Regions from separate parts of the Clostridium sp. MF28 genome, predicted to be linked through region 2. Evidence: riboswitches for the same ligand, from Rfam matches in the RefSeq annotation. Region 2 holds a riboswitch; each other region holds the start of a gene.
What was found. Region 2 has a riboswitch for lysine ahead of dapA (4-hydroxy-tetrahydrodipicolinate synthase). Riboswitches for the same ligand answer to the same signal wherever they lie in the genome.
Positions count from the first base shown of each region.

Region 1: it holds a riboswitch for lysine, as region 2 does, so the genes downstream of both, lysA (diaminopimelate decarboxylase) here and dapA (4-hydroxy-tetrahydrodipicolinate synthase) in region 2, are expected to answer to the same signal.
Region 3: it holds a riboswitch for lysine, as region 2 does, so the genes downstream of both, AXY43_RS18945 (amino acid permease) here and dapA (4-hydroxy-tetrahydrodipicolinate synthase) in region 2, are expected to answer to the same signal.

Region 1 covers NZ_CP014331.1:2,886,136-2,889,427, forward strand. Annotated here, with positions in the region: gene lepB (signal peptidase I) at 1-575, opposite strand, end outside; gene lysA (diaminopimelate decarboxylase) at 879-2,174, opposite strand; lysine riboswitch at 2,490-2,660, opposite strand; gene AXY43_RS12305 (hydrolase) at 2,839-3,292, opposite strand, start outside.
Region 2 covers NZ_CP014331.1:3,240,204-3,243,495, forward strand. Annotated here, with positions in the region: gene AXY43_RS13840 (SulP family inorganic anion transporter) at 1-426, opposite strand, end outside; gene dapA (4-hydroxy-tetrahydrodipicolinate synthase) at 618-1,487, opposite strand; lysine riboswitch at 1,633-1,799, opposite strand; gene AXY43_RS13850 (sulfite exporter TauE/SafE family protein) at 1,835-2,611, opposite strand; rRNA gene rrf (5S ribosomal RNA) at 2,724-2,840, opposite strand; rRNA gene AXY43_RS13860 (23S ribosomal RNA) at 2,980-3,292, opposite strand, start outside.
Region 3 covers NZ_CP014331.1:4,322,328-4,325,619, forward strand. Annotated here, with positions in the region: gene AXY43_RS18940 (APC family permease) at 1-64, shown strand, start outside; gene AXY43_RS18945 (amino acid permease) at 205-1,629, opposite strand; lysine riboswitch at 1,781-1,954, opposite strand; gene AXY43_RS18950 (hypothetical protein) at 2,211-3,014, opposite strand; gene AXY43_RS18955 (ABC transporter ATP-binding protein) at 3,008-3,292, opposite strand, start outside.

The DNA of each region.
Region 1 (3,292 bases), 350 kb from region 2:
ATTTCAAAATCTTTTATAGGATAATACTTTACTTGAGCCTTTCCTTCTATATATGATTCATCAACGTAAGGATCTTTCCAATACCTAGAATCATCTGAGTTAGCTCTATTATCACCTAGGAAGAAATACTTATTATCTGGTACTTTAAAACTTCCATTGTATATCTCATTATTTTTCACATAGTCTTCCTTGAGCTCCTGACCGTTTCTATAAACAACACCGTTTTTAATTTCTATTGTATCTCCTGGAAGTCCTATTAATCTTTTTATTAAAATCTCACCCTTAAATTCGTCATTTTTAAATAATACAATATCTCCTTCTTTTAAATTTTTAGGATTATGCACCCTAGTTACTAGCAATCTATCTTTAACTTCTAATGTTGGAATCATAGATCCACTTGTAATCCAAACACCGTATCCCACAAAATTCCATACAAGAAGCGCTATGCAAAGAACAACTGCAATATCAATTATCCATTCATTTAATATGGACTTCTTTTTTTCTTTTTTATCTGCTACAATTTCATCTTCGTTATTTTCTGCCACAATATTACCTCCATGTCCCATATTACACATAATTTTTCATTAATACCCCATTTTTTCATAATCCTTAATTATATAAATCATTTCACTTAAGAAGTTCTTAGTTGCGCTTCGCGCTTTTTTCTAATTAAAATGATCTTGGTTGCGCTTCGCGCTTTTTTCTAATGTGCATATTTTAATATGCTATATTAGTATAACATATTTTACTATCTAAAATATTTATAAGATGTTAATTTTATAACAAAAATATGCACCAATCTTAAAAATTAGTGCATAATCCTTTTAGGAAATCTATATAATTTAAATTCTTACTTAAACATATTCAAATACTTATATCTATTCAACATCATTCTTTAATAGATCATCATAAGATTCTCTTTTGCAAATAAGTCTTGTTTCATTATCTTTAACCATTACAACCGCTGGCTTTGGTATTCTATTATAATTGCTTGACATAGAATAACCATATGCTCCTGTAGTCATTATTGCTAGAATATCTCCGCTTTTAACTTCTGGAATTTTAATATTTTCTAATAATATATCTCCCGATTCACAACATTTTCCTGATATTGTAACTGTTTCTTCTCTATCTCCTTCAACTCCACTTGCAATAATACATTCATATTCTGCATTATAAAGAGCCGGTCTTATATTATCAGTCATTCCACCGTCTACTGATACATATTTTCTAACACTCGGAATTTCCTTGACTGATCCTACAGTATATAAAGTTGTTCCTGCATTAGCTACAATACTTCTTCCTGGCTCTATTGTAAGAATTGGCCTTTCTTGACCTGTTCTCGCACACACTTCATCAACTTTATTAATTATTGTGCTGCAATATTCTTCAGTACTTCTTGGTTCATCTCCCTCGGTATAATATATACCAAAACCTCCGCCAAAATCTACTTCGTTTATTAGGTAACCTAGGTTTTCCTTTGTATTTCTCACAAGTTCTAACATTATTTCAACAGCATCTTCATATGGCTCTAAGTCAAATATTTGCGAACCTATATGACAATGTATTCCTGCAAGATTTATATTCTCTAAACTTATAGCTTTTTTAATAGCATCTTCTATTATAGTATCAACTGGAGCAAAGCCAAATTTTGAATCTATTTGTCCAGTCTTTATATAATCATGAGTATGCGCTTCAATACCTGGTGTTATTCTTAAATAAATATTTTGTACCTTATTATATTCTTTAGCTATATCATTTAATGCGTCTATTTCGTAATAATTATCTACTACAAAATTACCTACACCTAGTCTTACGCCAAGTTCAATCTCAGATAGAGTCTTATTATTTCCATGGAACATAACTTTTTCAAGTGGAAATTCAGACTTATATGCAGTGTATAATTCCCCCCCAGATACAACATCAAGACACATATTCTCTTCCTTCAATAATTTACACATTTGAAGTGTCAAAAATGCTTTTCCTGCAAAAGCTACTCTATTATTATTCTCTTCGCACTTGAAATATTTTCTATAATCCCTACAGTATTCTCTTATTAAATCTTCATCAAATACATATAACGGACTCCCATATTCTCTCACTAAATTTTTAGCACTGATGCCTCCAATCATTAATTGATTGTCTTCTACTTTCATTGTTCCAAACAACTTCATTTGATTAACCCCCAAATTATATTTTATTAGCTATTGCTTCATTGATTAAAATAAATCACAACACCAATTTCAATAAAAAATATCCGTTTTTTGCATTGCCTCCGGATTATTGATGTTGTATTAACTAATAATTATAATAAAAAACAAACGCCACAGAGTGTATCTGTGACGAGTGGTAGATATTTACGCTAAATTTATGCACAATATTTTCATTAATTATCAATTCTTCGCAAAAGATTAATAAATGAATTTGAACGTCTATACTAACAAAATCATTATTATTCTTTTCAAACTGTTAATTTATAACTGAAAAAAGTACCTTGTAGCTCAACACTCTTCGTGACAGTTATTCACATATTCTATGAATACCCAGAAAAAGATTATCGCATAATAATCTATTTTCTTCGGCTGTAATACCTTTTAGTATAAATCAACGTTTGCCAACTCCTCATACCTACTATTTATTGCAGCACCTCTACCCCAGGTCATGTTATATATTATATTATTAGAATTCATTAATATTTTAATATTAATGACATTATAAATCATTATCTGCACAATATCATTTTATTAAACTGTTACAAATATGATACCATAAATTAAACTTAAAGCAATACTTTTTTAACTTTAAATTAATGGTATAAAACCCAAGCTTATTAAGTTCTTATTCTTTCCTATACTCATCCATAAGATCTCCCATAATACTTGCTGATGTTGGTGGCGTAAAAGTTATAGCATTTGCTCCAGCTTGAATTGTCTCTTTAATTGACTCTTCAGTTGGTCCTCCAGTTGCTATTATAGGAAACTCTGGAAATCTCTTTCTGATATTTCTGACTATATTAGCGGTATTTCTTCCACCTGAAACATTAAGTATTGTAGCTCCAGCTTCAATCCTTTTAGTAACATCTTCATCTTCAGAAATGACCGTTACTATTACTGGTATATCTATTGTTGACCTAATCTTATTAACAATTTCATTACTCGTAGGTGCATTTACAACAACTCCCATAGCACCTTTAAATTCTGCATCCATAGCTAAATTCACAACTCTTTTTCCTTGTGTTATTCCTCCACCTACGCCACAAAAAACCGGAACATCAGCTGCCATAACAAGTGCC
Region 2 (3,292 bases):
GACTTCAGTGGATACCAGCGTTACTGCTATACCAGCAGTAAATCCTATTGTTATTGTCTGGGGTATGTACTTAATTAATGAACCAAACTTTAAAATCCCCATTATTACTAATATAATTCCAGCCATTATCGTTGCTACAACAAGTCCACCTATACCATACTCTTGAATAATAGAATAAATTATAACGACAAATGCCGCTGTAGGTCCACCTATTTGAACTTTACTTCCACCTAAGAGCGAAATAATAAATCCTGCAAATATTGCTGTCGTAAGCCCTTTCTCTGGAGATACTCCCGATGATATTCCAAGTGCTATTGACAACGGTAATGCTATTACAGCTACAATAACGCCAGCTATAATATCCTTCATAACTTGCTCTCTAGTAATTTCCTTGTTCTTAATCATAGAAAAGAACTTAGGCATCATTTCTAATCACTTCCTTATTAAATTTGTCAGTCTCTATCTTACTCCTAAATGCTAGAGTAGTCAAAATAATCCCTTATTATTACTACATTACTAGAATAATTTATAGAGAAATTAATAAAAAGTGATTTTTATTAAGGTTAACTTATTCAATTTTTTTAACAATTATCTATAACATAATTATGCTTTTTCTCTTAAATACCTAATATCTTATCTATCTTACTTTCTAGTCCTTTTGTAATGTTCATCAATGGCAATCTAACCTCATCAGAATCTATTAGCCCTAGTTTCTTTAGGCTATATTTAAGAGGTGTTGGGTTGGGTTCTGAAAATAATAGCGGTATCATTTTATATAGAGAATTCCATTTTTTTAGTGCAACTTGATGATCATTAGCCTTAGCTAAGTTATATACCTCAATAAAATCTTTAGTATTTAGATGTGCTGATGCCATTATTCCGCCTTGTCCTCCAAGCATAAGCGTCGTATAAAAATACATGTCTTCACCTGTTAAGATGGAAAAATCTTTTGGAGGATTCATTAATAGTTCAGTTGTTTGCTTCATGCTTCCACAGCAGTCTTTTATTCCTATTATGTTTTTTAACTGAGATAATACATGCACAGTTTCATTTTCAATATTAGCTCCAGTTCTATATGGTATATTATAAAGTACTATATCCAAATCAGTTGATTCTGATATACTTTTAAAATGCTCATAAATACCTCTTTGATCTGGTCTCGAATAATATGGTGTAACTGATAGTATTCCATTCACTTTATGCTTTTCTACTAATTTTAGCTTTTTAATTACTTCACTTGTATTATTGCCGCCTAATCCTATGTATACTGGAACTCTATTCTTATTATATTCAACAGTTTTTTCTAAAATTTCTTCATATTCATTCTCTAGTATTGTAGGTGATTCTCCTGTAGTTGCAAGTGGTATAATTCCATTTACTCCTTCTTCTACGTAATGATTAATCATTCTTTTGTAAGATTTAAAATCTACCTTTCCATCTTTAAATGGTGTTAATAATGGTACTAGAACTCCTTCAACCTTTGCCAACTTTTCCAACTCCTCAAATCTATTTTATTAAATAAGAAAACCCGTTAGCATATATACCAACGGGTAGAGTTAACCGCATAAAACTTGTACAAAACTAAAACATAATAATATCATAACTATAACATTATTATCTATAGCTTCACCAAATCCTTGTAGCTCTCCACTTTCGTGACAGTTATGCATATATTTTATGCATACCCAGAAATAAATTTTTGCATAATCTAAATCTTCGGCTATAATACCTTTCTTTATTAGTCAACGTTTGCCAACTCATAATAAATACTCTTTATTAATAGCACCTCTACCTTAGGTTTTCGTTATTACATTATTAAAATTATATCATTTAATTAACTACTTGTAAATAAAATAGCATCTATCACTTTGCCAAATAACATAATTATTACTAATATTATTATCGGCTTTATGATCTTCGCTCCACTTTTAATTGCAAAATGTGCCCCTAAATAATTTCCTAAACTAGCACATATAGCTGCAGGTATACCTATCATAAATAAAACCTTGCCATTTAATATATAAGCTATTAGTGCTGCAAAATTAGATGCCAAATTCACTATCTTAGCATTACCAGACGCAGTTATAAGATTGAATCCTAAAAATGATGTAAAGGCTAAAACTAAAAATGTTCCTGTTCCCGGACCAAAAAATCCATCATAAGCTCCTATTACTAAACCTATTATTCCTGCCACTAAATAAATCTTTCTATGTTCTACTTTCTTTTCGTTATTTTCTACTCCAATTTTTCTATTAAACAAAAGAAAAATTGCAACAATAGGTAAGATGATAATAAGACAGTATTGCAAATACTTTTCATCTAGTAGCAATACTAATTGCGTTCCAAACCAAGATCCTATAATAGCACCTATGGCTGAAATTAATGCTGGTTTAATTTTTATATTACCACTACTTAAAAATTTTATAGAAGCTGCAAATGTTCCAATACCATTTGCAAACTTATTAGTTCCATATGCCATATGTATTGGCATTCCAGCAAAAATATATGCTGGCAAAGATATTATTCCACCTCCACCTGCAACAGCATCCACGAAACCTGCGCAAAATACTAATGGGCATATGATAAGCAATGTCATATTATATGAATACATAACCTCTCCTAACGACAATAAGCTAATTATATTCTCTATAAAGATAATTAACTTATTACGACTTTAATAAAACTAAAATAAAAAAGATAGTCATTACAACTATCTTTTGCTTACCTCGCAACGTCCTACTCTGCCACACAGTCTCCCATGCAGTACCATCGGCGCTATAGACCTTAACTTTCCTGTTCGGAATGGGAAGGAGTGTTACCTCTATGCCATCATCACGAGATATTAGCTTTTCCCAAATCTCTGATTTGGTTGAAAAACTTATGCAAATCGCTTTAGCGATTTGTATTCATTATTCAATTGAAAGTTTTGTTCTTTCAAATTGCACACAGTTTCTTTAATGTATTTACAACTTGACTATATTGGTCAAGCCCTCGACCTATTAGTATCAGTCAGCTAAATACGTTACCATACTTACACCTCTGACCTATCAACCTTGTAGTCTTCAAGGGGCTTACTAGCTTATGCTATGGGAAATCTCATCTTGAGGTGGGCTTCACACTTAGATGCTTTCAGCGTTTATCCCTTCCCGACTTAGCTACCCAGCTATGCTTCTGGCGAAACAACTGGTACACCATAGGTCAGTCCATCCCGGTCCTCTCGTACTAAGGACAGCTCCTCTCAAATTTCCTACGCCCGCGACGGATAGGGACCGAACTGTCTCACGACGTTCTG
Region 3 (3,292 bases), 1.1 Mb from region 2:
AAGATCTATACTTAAGATGAGAAATGTAGTTATTGTAACTGTGCCTTATATAATTAATGAATAGGATCATATAATATAGAAAGGAGAGTACCTCAAAAATATTTGAGGTACTCTTATTATTTCCAGAGAAATATAATATTTAAAGCTAAAATAGAAAGTACAAGTAAAAGTTAAACTTAAAAATTATGATCTTACTTTTTGTTACTATTTATCAGAGAAGTCTAAATCAACTTTATCTAAAGGAATAACTTTAGTCTTATTCTTTATTTTATAACCTACGTATAAGATTAAGAATAATGGAAGTCCTATATAAGCTGCAATTAATCCATTCCAATCAATCGCCTCAGGAGTAATGTATGAATATCCTTGACCTATTATTATAATAATACACATTAATAATGCTAATATTGGACCAAATGGATATAAACTAGCCCTATATTTTAACTCATTTAAATCCCTTCCTTGATAAACATATGCTTTCCTAAATCTATAGTGGCATATTGCTATACCTACCCAAGCTATAAATCCAGCAAGACCAGATGCTGCAACTAGCCAAACATAAACAGTACTCTCTGCATATAGACCTGTTAAAAAGCAAGCAGAAGCTATTAATGTAGTTAGAAGTACGGCATTTATAGGTACACCTCTATTATTTGTTTTAGCAAAAGCTTTAGGAGCCATACCTTCTTTAGCCATTGCATAAAGCATTCTACTTGATGCATACATACCAGAGTTACCAGCAGATAATACAGAAGTTAATATGATCGCATTAATCAGTGAAGCAGCACCTGCAATACCAGCTTTTTCAAATACCATTGTAAATGGGCTTGTATCAAGTCCAGCTTCAGTAAATGGTATTATTGCTCCTAGGACAATAATCGTACCTAGGTAAAATATTAATATTCTCCAAAATATTGATTTTATAGCTTTTGGAATATTCTTCTCAGAATCTTCGCTTTCACCTGCAGCAATTCCAATAAGTTCAGTACCTTGAAATGAAAAACCTGCAATTAAGAAAATAGAAAATATTGATTTAATTCCTCCATGGAAGGGTCCATCTTCAATGGTGAAGTTATGAAATCCTATTTTATCTCCACCCATTATGCCTACAATCATTAAAACACCAATTACTATGAATATAAGAACGGTAACCACCTTAATACCAGCAAACCAGTATTCTGATTCTCCATATGCTCTAGATGATAAAATATTTAAGCCTACTATAATTACTAAAAATAAAATACTCCAATATAGGGCATTTACATCTGGAAACCAGTATTTCATCAACAGAGCACCGGCAACCATTTCGGCTGCAATTGTTATAGCCCAGTTGTACCAGTAGTTCCAGCCAAGGGCAAATCCAAGAGCTGGATCAATAAATTTATTAGCATATGAGCTAAATGAACCAGATATTGGCATATGAGTTGCCATTTCTCCTAAGCTTGTCATTAAAAAGTATACCATTATACCTACTAGTGCATAAGCTACTAATGCACCACCAGGACCAGCTTGGTGGAGAGTATCACCCATTGCAAGGAATATACCGGTACCAATAGATCCGCCTATGGCTATCATGTTTAAGTGTCTTGCTTTTAAACTTCTCTTTAATTCGTGATTTTCTTCACTCATTTTTCTATCCTCCATTATGGTTTTAAATTTCCATAAGCAAGTAACTAAGATAATATAAAAATTAAAACAATAAAAAAAGCCATGAGAGCATACTCATGACATAAATACGAAAGTTACACATTTTAAAAATATGACGAATATCGACATTTACATTAAAAATAGCTCTCCACAAAATAAGTTGTGGCAGTCTTGTATATATTTTACACAAGCCCAGCAAATAGTATTAAAGCAACAGCTATTTACTTCGGCGAAAGTTCCTTTCTTATTACTTCAATGAGCTTACCTCCATAATAATACTCTTAAATTTCGCGCCTCTATCTTAGTTATTTACCTATTAAGTTATATGTAATTATGTAATAAAATGAGGAATAAGTCAATATAAAATATTTAACAATTTATAAAAATGCATAGAAAATGACTAAAATATTTGCATATTAAAAGCGACTATTGAAAATTATTTCAATAGTCGCTTTTTTAATATTTATAAATAAATATACTATCTTGGTAAGGATTAGTGTTTGTATTTAGCTTTTTATACAAGTTGGCACCATACTAAGATTATATATTTAAAATAGCATTTTTTATTCTAAATTTAATTTATTTTTTAATATATAGCTTGTTATTATGAAATAAACTATTATGAAGATTATATTAAATACTGTGATAGATATTAAAAATAAATTAATAGGCCAAAGAGATTCAATATTTCTTAGTAAATCAGGCAGTCTAGAGGATGAAAAAGCTATCCCAATAGATGAGGATATTGCACCTGCAATTAAATTTAATATTATGAATGCCCCGAAAGATGAAAGAATTCTATGCTTACTAAATATATGCCCAATTGATATAGAAGCATAAATCATACTAATAAATTTTACAAACTGAAATATCATAGCAATTAATAATTCTATAATAATTACATAAATTTGTATTCCTATTTTAGCATAACCTTCTGAAAGAGCCCTAAAAGTTTCAGAAAAGAATTGACCAAAAGCCCTAGGGTCAAATGCCATAATAATTATTGAAAGTATGGCTACAATTCCACTTATTATAGTCCAAAAAGTAGCAATTGAAAGTTTGCTTGTAATGTTTGTGATGGTGCTCACTGGAAGGGTGTTCATTAAATATCCTTCATCACCAAGCAGATTTTTATAAAATCTTTGGATAATTATGAAAAAGGTGACTATGAATACAGCAGCCATAGTACATCCGTATCCAAAGATGCTTAGTATAAATGGGATTGAACCAAATCCTTGAAGTTTATGGGATAGACCAGTTCCGATAAAAATTTTATTAATGATAGCAAATGCTAATAATACTAAATATAGCGGTATAAGGGTTCTGCCAGTTGCTTTTACCTCATACTTCATTAATTTTCCTAACATCTAAATACCTCCCTAAATAGAGCATCAACACTCTTGCCTTCATTTTCTCTTATTTCATCAACACTTTTAGTTAAGAATATATTTCCATATGATATAAAGACTACATCATCTAATATTCTTTCAATGTCAGAAATAAGGTGAGTAGATATAATTATAGTGGCATTTTCATTGTAATTAGTGATTATTGTATTTAAAATATAATCTCTGGCAGCAGGATCAACACCTGCGATAGGTTCATCTAATAAATATAAATCGGCCTCTCTACTCATAACTAAAAT